Regions from separate parts of the Roseateles sp. genome, predicted to be linked through region 1. Evidence: riboswitches for the same ligand, from Rfam matches in the RefSeq annotation. Region 1 holds a riboswitch; the other holds the start of a gene.
What was found. A riboswitch is a leader RNA that binds a small molecule or an ion and turns the genes downstream of it on or off. The one in region 1 is predicted to bind glycine.
Positions count from the first base shown of each region.

Region 2: linked by a shared signal. The riboswitch ahead of gcvT (glycine cleavage system aminomethyltransferase GcvT) and the one ahead of ACQY39_RS24280 (D-amino acid dehydrogenase) in region 1 are both predicted to bind glycine.

Region 1 covers NZ_OZ253537.1:5,645,552-5,650,796, forward strand. Annotated here, with positions in the region: gene ACQY39_RS24265 (HD domain-containing phosphohydrolase) at 1-1,401, shown strand, start outside; gene ACQY39_RS24270 (CreA family protein) at 1,554-1,982, shown strand; gene ACQY39_RS24275 (M28 family metallopeptidase) at 1,990-3,411, opposite strand; glycine riboswitch at 3,551-3,643, shown strand; glycine riboswitch at 3,645-3,763, shown strand; gene ACQY39_RS24280 (D-amino acid dehydrogenase) at 3,932-5,239, shown strand.
Region 2 covers NZ_OZ253537.1:3,562,215-3,567,459, forward strand. Annotated here, with positions in the region: gene gcvH (glycine cleavage system protein GcvH) at 1-82, opposite strand, end outside; gene gcvT (glycine cleavage system aminomethyltransferase GcvT) at 196-1,338, opposite strand; glycine riboswitch at 1,406-1,514, opposite strand; glycine riboswitch at 1,531-1,634, opposite strand; gene rfbF (glucose-1-phosphate cytidylyltransferase) at 1,807-2,592, shown strand; gene ACQY39_RS15395 (dTDP-4-dehydrorhamnose 3,5-epimerase family protein) at 2,589-3,149, shown strand; gene ACQY39_RS15400 (methyltransferase domain-containing protein) at 3,143-4,369, shown strand; gene ACQY39_RS15405 (DegT/DnrJ/EryC1/StrS family aminotransferase) at 4,372-5,245, shown strand, end outside.

The sequences.
Region 1 (5,245 bases):
GACGCCGCACAGGCTCGAAATTATGGGCAGGCTGCCGCAGCCGCGCGCGACAACAAGCGCCTGGACGATGCGCGCAACCGCGCCATGGCCATGCAGGTGCGTCAGGAGAGTGCCCTGGCCCGTGCCGAGGCCGAGTACCACCACCGCCTGGCCCAGGCCGAAAGCCAGCGCGCCGCGCAACTACAGGAGGCCAGCGCCACGCTGGAGACCCTCGGGCGCGTCGGCCGCGAGATCACTGGAAGCCTCAACACCGACGCGGTGTTTGCCGCGCTCTACCGCCACCTCGGCCAGTTGCTGGACACGACCTCGTTCTTTGTTTACTTGCTGGAGCCCGGGGGGCACGCGCTCAAGGCCGCCTTCATCAATGAGGCGCGCCATCATTTCCCCTCACCGCTGATCTCGCTGCATGACCCTCAGTCGCTGACCGCACGCTGCGCCCGCGAGCGCTGCGAACTGTTCTATCCGATGGCAGCCCGTAACAACCCACCCGAACACCTGATGGGCCCGCTGGAAACCCAAAGCATGATGTTCAGCCCGCTGCTGATCGGAGACCGACTGCTCGGGGTCATGGCGGTGCAGGCGGTCGACAGCCATGCCTACGGCGAACGCGAGCAGTCCATCTTTCGCACCCTGGCCGCTTATGCCGCCATCGCCCTGGACAACGCCGGCGCCTATGCCGCGGCCGAGACCGCGCGCCAGCAGGCGAACGCCGCGCTGGAGGCCCTGAACGAAGCCCGCGCCAAGCTGGCCGACCGCGCCGAGTGGCTGGCGGAGGAAGTGCGCAAGGCCACCAACCAGATCGTCCAGCGCGAGCGCGAAACCGTGATCCGCCTGTCCAAGGCAGCCGAGTACCGCGACCCCGAAACCGGCGCCCACATCCTGCGTATGGCGCATTACTCCGAGCTGATCGCGCGCGCCCTGGGCCTGCCCGTGGCCGATCAAGAGCTGCTGCTGGAAGCCGCGCCCATGCACGACATCGGCAAGGTCGGCATCACCGACAGCATCTTGCTCAAGCCCGGCCGCCTGACGCCGGAAGAGTTCGAGGTGATGAAGCTGCACGCCAGCTATGGCTACGAGATCCTCAAAGACAGCTCCTCCCTGGTGCTGCAGGCTGGCGCCGCCATCGCCCTGGGCCACCACGAGAAGTACGACGGCACGGGCTACCCGCAGGGCCTCAAAGGCGAGGCCATCCCCATCTTCAGTCGCATCGTTGCTGTGGCTGATGTCTTCGATGCCCTGACCTCCGAGCGCCCCTACAAAAAAGCCTGGACGCTGGAGGCCGCTGCGGCACACATCCAGGCCCATGCCGGCAGCCACTTCGACCCCGATTGCGTGCGTGTCTTCTTTGAGCGCTGGGACGAGGTGCTGGACATCCGCCAGCGCTTCCAGGACGAAGACTGAGCCCTCAACTGCGGGGCCTGCTAACCTGTCGGCTCCACCCAGGAGATGCCATGTTGCCCCGCTTGAACTCGCGCCCAGCATTCGATCGACCCACCCCTCGCGCGACCCGGCGGATCGCGTGGCCACTGCGCCTGGCCCTCAGCCTCGGTCTGATGGGCGGCGCCCATGCCGAGCCCGTCGGCGAGGTCGACACCGCCTTCAAGCTGATCGGGCCCGACCACAAGGTGGTCGTCGACGCGCACGAGGACCCCAAGGTCGCGGGCGTCACCTGCTATGTGTCACGCGCCAAAACCGGCGGCATCAAGGGCGGCCTGGGCTTGGCCGAGGACAAGGCCGAGGCCTCGATCGCCTGCCGCCAGACCGGGCCGATCAGCTTCGCCAAGCCCCTGGCGCGGCAGGAGGAGGTGTTCAACGAGCGCATTTCTCTGGTGTTCAAAAAGCTGCGCATCGTCCGCATGGTCGACAGCCGCCGCAACACCCTGGTCTACCTGACCTATTCCGACCGTCTGATCGACGGCTCGCCGCAGAACAGCGTGACCGCCGTGCCAGTGGACCGGGCCACGCCGATTCCGCTGAAGTAAGAACCGGTCAGCGCCGCAGCGGCAAGGGAAACGCCGCCAGGCTGGCATGGCCGTCTTTCGACAGGGCCTGCACGCCGAACACCACATTGTCTTTGGACAGGTTCTTGAGCGTGTGGCGGGCGACCCGGCCCAGGTCCTGATGATGCTGCCAAACGGCCGAGTCGGTATGGCGCCAGACGATGCGGTAGCCGGCCACCTCGGATTCGGGCGCCAGGGTCCAGCTGAGGGTGCTGTCGTTGCTGAGCTCGGTGGCGTCCAGGCGCACGTTCTGCGGCGCGGCGGGCGCCAGCGCCAGCGTCGCCAGGCCGGCGGCATTGATGCGGGCGACATTGGCCACGTAGGCGAAATCGACGAACTCGGGCAGGTCGCCGTAGCGCACGCCGTTCTCCTCGCGCAGGTTCTGGTGCTGGTGCGCAAAGTTCTCGAAGGGCTCGGAGAAGCGCACCGCGGCATAGCCGCGTTCGAGGAAGGGCAGGTGGTCGCCGCCGCGCAGATAGCGGTCACGGCGCTGGATCAAGTTGACGGTGAAGCCAGGCAGGTAGCGCTCGCCGGCGGCTTTCAGATGGCGGCCCAGCTGGTGGGTGGGCAGGTCTTCGCTGCCCCCGGCCAGCACCAGCTGCTGCAGCGCTTCACGCGCGGCCTCGTTGGCGCGCGCCTCGGCATCGGGCGTGGGCGTGTTGGCGCGGGCGGCCACCAGCATGCGCAGCAGCGGGTCCAGGCCGTCGGCAAACAGGCGCAGCTGGCGCTCGTCCACCTGGCCGGCATCGCCGCGCGGGCTGCCGATGATGTCGTTGGTGATCATGGCCTCGATGGGCAAGCCCTGGCGCCGCGCCTCGCGCGCCCAGTGGGTGGCGCCCAGCAGACCCTGCTCTTCACCCGGCACGGCCATGAAGACCAGGGTCGCTGGAAAGCGGTGGCCGGCCATGGCGCAGGCCAGCTCCATCACCGCGGCCACGCCCGAGGCGTCGTCGTTGGCACCGGGCGAGGCGCCCTCGGCATCCATCACATCGCCGTTGCGCGAGTCGTAGTGGCCGCTGACCACCAGCAGGCGCTGGGCCGCCGCCGGCGCGGTGCCGGGCAAGGTGGCCACCACATTGACCAAGGTGGCCGGGCGCGGCATGCGGTTGCCGGCGGGCTCGACAAAGCTGTCCAGGCTCACCTGCAGGCGGCCGCCGCTGCGTCGCGCGCACTGCTCCAGCTCGGCCTGGATCCAGCGCCGCGCGGCGCCGATGCCGCGCTGCTCCGATTCGGTCTCGGACAAGGTGTGGCGGGTGCCGAAATCGACGAGGCGACGGATGCGCTGCTCGATGCGCGGCGCCGAGATCTCGGCCAGGATCTGCTGGACCCGCGGGTCCAGCGGCGCCGGTTGAGCGACCGCACCCATCATCATCACGCCGCCCAGGGCCGCTCCCAAGATCCAAGCACGCATGCACATCAACCAGTCATCCTGGCCCCAAAAACGAAGGCCCTGATTCTGCGAGCTTTGCGCCAGCGCCGCTCGGCAAGCGCGACAAAGCCCCCCCGGCATTTGCCCCTAGAGCCAGGGCCACATCGGCCACCTACACTGCGCACCGGATTCAGGAGAGTGCAGGCCCACCCGGGCCCTGCCGCCGAAGGCGCAAGCTCCCATACTCGCTCAGGCCCCGTACTGGATCCGTCAACAAGCCGAATGCTGGAGAGAGCGGCCCGCGCAGACGATGTGCGAGCCGCCACCGAAGGAGCAAGGCCATGCCCCCGGGGCGCGGCTGAATCTCTCAGGTAACAGGGACAGCGGGAGCGGCGCGCGTCTAGCGCACGCTCTGCCATTGCCCGATCTGTGCTCTGCCCGGCTCGCGCCCCACCCTGGGGTGCCTCACCTGCCTGGAACGAAACACAGCCCGCGCTGGGCCTGAGCGCACGCCTGCGCGTCTCACTCAACGGTCTGTTTGTCTTGTTTCAGGAGTGCACACATGCACGCAATCGTCCTGGGCGCCGGAGTCACCGGCGTCACCACCGCCTGGTATCTGCGCCAATCGGGTTTTGAAGTCACCGTGATCGACCGCCAGCCCGCGGCCGGCCTGGAAACCAGCTATGCCAACGGCGGCCAGATTTCCGTCTCGCATGCCGAGCCCTGGGCCAACCCAGGCGCGCCGCTCAAGGTCTTGAAATGGCTGATGAAGGAGGACGCGCCCCTGCTCTTCCGCCTGCGCGCTGACCCGGCCCAGTGGCGCTGGGGTCTGCAGTTCCTGCGCGAATGCACACCGGGCCGCACCGCCCATAACATCCGCAACATCGTCAACCTCGGCCTCTACAGCCGCGAGCAGCTGCAGCGCCTGCGCGCCGCCACCGGCATCGCCTACGACCAGCGCCAGCAAGGCATCCTGCACTTCTACACCAGCGAGCAGGAGTACGCCGCTGCGCAGGAGCCGGCCCGCATCATGCGCGAGCAAGGCTGCGAACTGGACATGAAAACGCCCGAGGAATGCGTGGCCATCGAGCCGGCGCTGGCGCAATGCCGCGCGCAGATCGTCGGCGGCAGCATGACGCCCAGCGACGAGTCGGGTGACGCCCATCGCTTCACCCAGGCACTGGCCGCCCTGGCCGCGCAGGCCGGGGTGAAGTTCCGCTACCAGACCCGGGTGCTGGGCTTCGAGCGCGAGGGCCAGGATCTGGCGCGGGTGATCGTGGCCGATGCGAACGGCGAAATCGAGCGCCTGGGCGCCGACCGCTTTGTGCTCTGCCTCGGCTCCTTCAGCCGCGGCCTGGCGCGCGAGCTGGGCGTGTCGCTCAACATCTACCCGGCCAAGGGCTACTCGATGACGCTGCCGGTGATCTCGCCCGCACACAGCTACCAGGTCTCGCTGACCGACGACGAGTACAAGCTGGTGTTCTCGCGCCTGGGCGATCGCCTGCGCGTGGCCGGCACGGCCGAGCTCAATGGCTACGACAGCACGCTCAATCTGCGCCGCTGCGAGGCCTTGCTGCGGCGCACGCGCGAGCTGTTCCCGCAGATGGTGTCGCCCGAAGGCCAGCCCAGCGGCGCCCAGTACTGGACCGGCCTGCGCCCCGCCACGCCCTCCAACCTGCCCTACATCGGCGCCAGCCGCGTTGGCCGCCTCTTCCTCAACACCGGCCACGGCACCTTGGGCTGGACGCACAGCTGCGGCTCGGCCGCGGCCCTGGCGGACCTGATCTGCGGCCGCCGGCCCGAGCTGGACTACGCCTTCTGCGGGCCTGAGGTCGATTCCTGGGCCGGCCGGGCGCAAGCCGCCACTTGAGCGAAC
Region 2 (5,245 bases), 2.1 Mb from region 1:
GCACGGTGATGCCCACGGTGACGATGCCGTCGGCTTCGATCTGGACCCACTCGTGGTCAGGCGTGTACTTGATTGTGCTCATGCGGTGCTCCGTTGCTTTCGGAAGGTGGGGGAAAGGAAATTGAAATGTAGGGTGCCCGGTCGTGGCCGGGCAAGCGCGATATGAGCCGAAGCGACTCTCAAGCGCTCAGCCGCTCAGCCGCGGTAATAGCCGTTGGGCGTGAACGGGGTGCTGGACACCGTCATCGGGGTGCGCTTGTCGCGGACGATGGCGAAGACTTCGGTGCCCAGGGCAGCGAATTCCTTGGCCAGATAGGCCAGGGCCACCGGCTTGCCCACCGTCGGGCCCAGGGTGCCGCTGGTGACCACGCCGATTTCCACGCCCTCGGCGTTGACCAGCTTGGCGCCTTCGCGCACCGGCATGCGCTCACTGCTGACCAGGCCGACGCGCTTGCGGGCAGCGCCGTTGGCGAGCTGTTCGTCCACCACGGCGGCGCCGGGGTAACCACCGGCACGGGCGCCACCGGCGCGACGCACCTTCTGGATGGCCCAGGTCAGCGAGGCTTCGACTGGGGTGGTGCTGGTGTCGATGTCATGGCCGTAGAGGCAGAGGCCCGCTTCCAGGCGCAGCGAATCGCGCGCGCCCAGACCGATGGGCTTGACTTCCGGTTGAGCCAGCAGCTTGCGGGCCAGCTCCACGGCCTGGTCTTGATGGACCGAGATTTCGAAGCCGTCTTCGCCGGTATAGCCCGAGCGGGTCAGGAAGGTGTCGATGCCGTCCAGATTGAAGAAGCCGCCGGTCATGAAGGTCAGCTTGGCCACGTCAGCGTTCAGGCGCGACAGGGCGGTCACGGCCTGCGGGCCTTGCAGAGCCAGCAGGGCTTGTTCGGGCAGAGGCAAGACCTGGCACCGATGTTCCGGATGAGCGCCGATCTTGGCCTGCATGTGGGCGATGTCCTGCACCTTGCAGCCGGCGTTCACCACCACAAAGAGATCGTCCGGGCGGCGGGCGATCATCAGGTCGTCCAGGATGCCGCCTTGTTCATTGGTGAACAGGGCATAGCGCTGCTTGAACAGGCCGAGGTCGATCACGTCGACCGGCACGATGGTTTCCAGCGCGGCAGCGGCGCCGTCACCGATCAGGCGGACCTGGCCCATGTGCGAAACGTCGAATAGGCCAGCCGCGGCACGCGTGTGCTTGTGCTCGGCCATCACGCCGGCCGGGTACTGCACTGGCATGTCATAGCCGCCGAAGGGCACCATCTTGGCGCCGAGTTCGATGTGCAGAGCGTGCAGCGGGGTCTTGAGCAGGGGGGCGGAGGTGTCAGCAGCGGACATGGCGGGCAACTTTCGAGGGCAGACATCTGGCCCACACCCTCGAGACCGGCTCAAGGAGTGGGGTGGGTATGCCCTCGCTGTCCGCTTTACCTGAGAGATTGGCCGCCGGCGTATTGCCAACAGCTTGCCCCTTCGGTGGACGGGCTCGAAACCCGTCTCTCTCCAGTGAGGACGCCCGACGTTTTGTGAACGGGCGTTTTATCAGTCCTTTTGCCTGAGCGTTCGCAGCGTGGGATCACCAGTGCCACTGCGCCTTCGGCGGCTTCCGCGAGGAAGCTCTCTCCTGACCGGCGGGATTGTAGCGGCGCTTTTTGGGGCTTCGGCCGAAGTTTTTTGGCCGCCGCTGTGGCAAAGACGGCGGCTCTCTGCGGTGCGACTCCGGCTTTTGGGCGTGGCAGCCAGGCTTTATGCTGAATCGTTCACAAGTGCAATGGATGGGAGCGTGTCAGCCATGGAGGGTCCCCTGCGATGAAGGCCGTGATTCTTGCCGGAGGCCTGGGCACGCGCCTGGCCGAGGAAACCTCGGTGCGCCCCAAACCCATGGTCGAGATTGGCGGCCGGCCGGTGCTGTGGCATTTGATGAAGCTGTATTCGCAGCACGGCATCAATGACTTCATCATTTGCCTGGGCTACAAGGGCTATGTGATCAAGGAGTACTTCGCCAACTACTTCCTGCACATGTCCGACGTCACCTTCGACCTGGCCGAGAACCGCATGGAGATCCGCGACCGGCATTGCGAGCCCTGGCGCGTGACCCTGGTTGACACCGGCGAGCACACCCAGACCGGCGGCCGCCTGAAACGCGTGCAGCATTATTTGAGCGACGGCGCCGACCAAGGGCCGTTCTGCTTCACCTATGGCGATGGTCTGGCCGATGTTGACCTGACGGCGCTGATCGAGTTCCACAAGGCACAAGGTCGTCAGGCGACCGTGACCGCGGTGCAGCCGCCCGGGCGCTTCGGCGCGCTCGACATCGAGGGCCAGCGCATCAGCAAGTTTTCCGAGAAGCCGCTCGGTGACGGCAGCTGGGTCAGCGGCGGCTTCTTTGTGCTCGAGCGTTCGGTGCTCGAGCTGATCGACCGGGGCGATGCCACCGTTTGGGAAAGCGGTCCGATGGAGACACTGGCACGCCAGGGCCAGCTGTCCGCCTACACCCACCGGGGCTTCTGGCAACCGATGGACACCTTGCGCGACAAGACTCGGCTGGAGGAACTTTGGCAGGCCAATGCCGCGCCCTGGAAGGTCTGGCCTTGAAGTTTTCGCCGAGCCCGATTGACGGCCTGTGGGAGATCGAGACCCAGCCGCGCGGTGATGCCCGCGGCAGCCTGACGCGCTGGTTCTGCGAGCAGGAGTTCGCGGCCCTGGGCCGGCCGGGTCTGCTGTTCAAGCAAAGTAATCTCAGCCGTACGGCCCAGCGTGGCACGGTGCGCGGCCTGCATTTTCAGCATGCGCCGGCGCTGGAGGCCAAGCTGGTGCGCTGCATTGCCGGCCGCGTCTTTGATGTCGTGGTCGACCTGCGTGCGGACTCGCCAAGCTTTCTGCGCTGGCACGGTGTGGTGCTGGACGGTTCCCAGGAGCGGCAAGTCTTCATCCCCGAGGGCTGCGCCCATGGTTTCCAGACGCTCAGCGACGATGTGCAGATGCTCTACCAACACAGCGCCCCTTACAGCCCCGAGCACGAGGCCGGCCTGCGCCACGACGACCCGGCCCTTGCCATCACCTGGCCCCTGCCCATCACCGAGGTCTCGGCGCGTGACCGCCAACATGCGCTGATCGACCCGGCCCATTTCTCAGGAGTTCGCTTGTGCTGAGCTGTCGCCATTGCCAGTCCGCCCTGCATGAGGTCTTCATCGACCTGGGCAGCGCGCCGCCGTCCAATGCCTTTTTGCGTGCCGAGGACCTGAATCGGCCCGAGCTCTACTTTCCGCTCAAGGTCTTCACCTGCCAGGCCTGTGGCCTCGTGCAAGTGGATGAGTTGCAAGGGCATGAAGCCCTGTTCTCGAGCGACTACGTCTATTTCTCGTCCATTTCCAGCTCCTGGGTTGAACATGCGCGCCGCCATGTCGAGCGCAGCGTCGACCGCCTTGGCCTGGGGCCTGGATCTCTGGTGCTGGAGATCGCCTCCAACGACGGCTACCTGCTCCAGCATGTGCAGGCTCGCGGCATTCCCTGCCTGGGCATCGAACCCACCCACAGCACCGCCCAGGCCGCCAGAGCGCGCGGCATCGAAAGCATCGAGCAATTTTTCGGCCGCGAGTTCGCCCAGCGTCTGGCGCAAGAGCGCGGCCACGCCGACTGGATCGTCGGCAACAATGTGCTGGCCCATGTGCCCGACATCAACGATTTCGTCGCCGGGCTGAAGGCCGCGCTGGCCCCGGGTGGCTGCATCACGCTGGAGTTCCCGCATCTGCAGCAGCTGGTCGAGCAGGCGCAGTTCGACACCATCTACCACGAGCATTTTTCCTACCTCGGCTTTGCCACCGTGCGGCGCATCCTGGCGGCCCAGGGCCTGGCGGTCTGGGACGTCGAGCAACTGCCCAGCCATGGTGGTTCGCTGCGCGTCTGGGCCGGCCATGCCGAGAGCAGCCCTTCGGAACTGCCCAGCGTCGCGGCGCTGCTGGCCCAAGAGCTGGCGGCTGGCATGGAAGAGCCGGCTTTCTACCGCAGCTTGCAGGCGCGGGCCGATGCCATCAAACACCAGTTGCTGCGCTTTTTGCTGGAGCAGAAAGCTGCCGGCAAGACCGTGCTGGCTTACGGCGCGGCTGCCAAGGGCTGCACCTTGCTGAACTACGCCGGCCTGCGGCCCGATCTGCTGGCGGCGGTGGCCGATGCCTCGCCGCACAAGCAGGGGCGCTTCCTGCCCGGCTCGCGCATTCCTGTCGTCCGCCCCGAGGAACTGCTGGCCGCGCGGCCGGATTTCGTCTTGTTGCTGCCCTGGAATCTGCGCACTGAGCTGGAGGTCCAGCTGGCCGCCATCCGCGGCTGGGGTGGCCAGTTCGTGGTCGCAGTGCCGGAGCTGCAGGTGTTCTGAATATGAGTGACGCCACGGAAGATCGCATCCACTACACCTTGCCTTCGGTCACCGAGCGGGAGCTGCGTTATGTGGCCGATGCCGCGGCCCATGGCTGGGGCCCGCGCTGCTATGACTACATCCAGCGCCTCGAGGCCGACTTCGCCTGCCATCTGGGTGTGCGCCATGCCATCGCCACCAGCAGCTGCACGGGGGCATTGCACATGGGCCTGGCGGCCCTGGGTGTGGGCGCAGGCGACGAGGTCATCCTCGCCGACATCAACTGGATCGCCACCGCCGCGCCCATCCACCATCTGGGCGCCACGCCGGTGTTTGTCGATGTGCTCGAGCACAGCTGGTGCCTGGACCCGGCCCGCGTGGCGGCGGCCATCACGCCGCGCACCAAGGCCATCATCGCCACGCATTTGTACGGCAATCTCTGCGATATGCCGGCCTTGCTGGAGCTGGGCGAGCGCCATGGCATCGCCGTCGTCGAGGATGCGGCCGAGGCCATAGGCAGCGTGCAGCATGGGCAGCGTGCCGGCTCCATGGGCAGCTTCGGCAGTTTTTCCTTTCATGGCACCAAGACCCTGAGCACCGGCGAAGGCGGCATGTTCGTCTGCAATGACAGCGCCTTGTTTGAACGTGTGCTGGCCCTGAGCAACCACGGCCGCTTGGCCGGCCAGGCCCGGCAGTTCTGGCCCGAGGCGATCGGCTTCAAGTACAAGATGAGCAATCTGCAGGCGGCCCTGGGCTGCGCGCAGCTGGAGCGCATCGAAGAGCTGGTGGGCGCCAAGCGCCGCATCCTGGCGGCCTACCGCGAGCGCCTGGCCGATCTGCCGCTGCGCTTGAACCCGGAAGACCCGGGCTGCATCAATGGCTGCTGGATGCCCACGG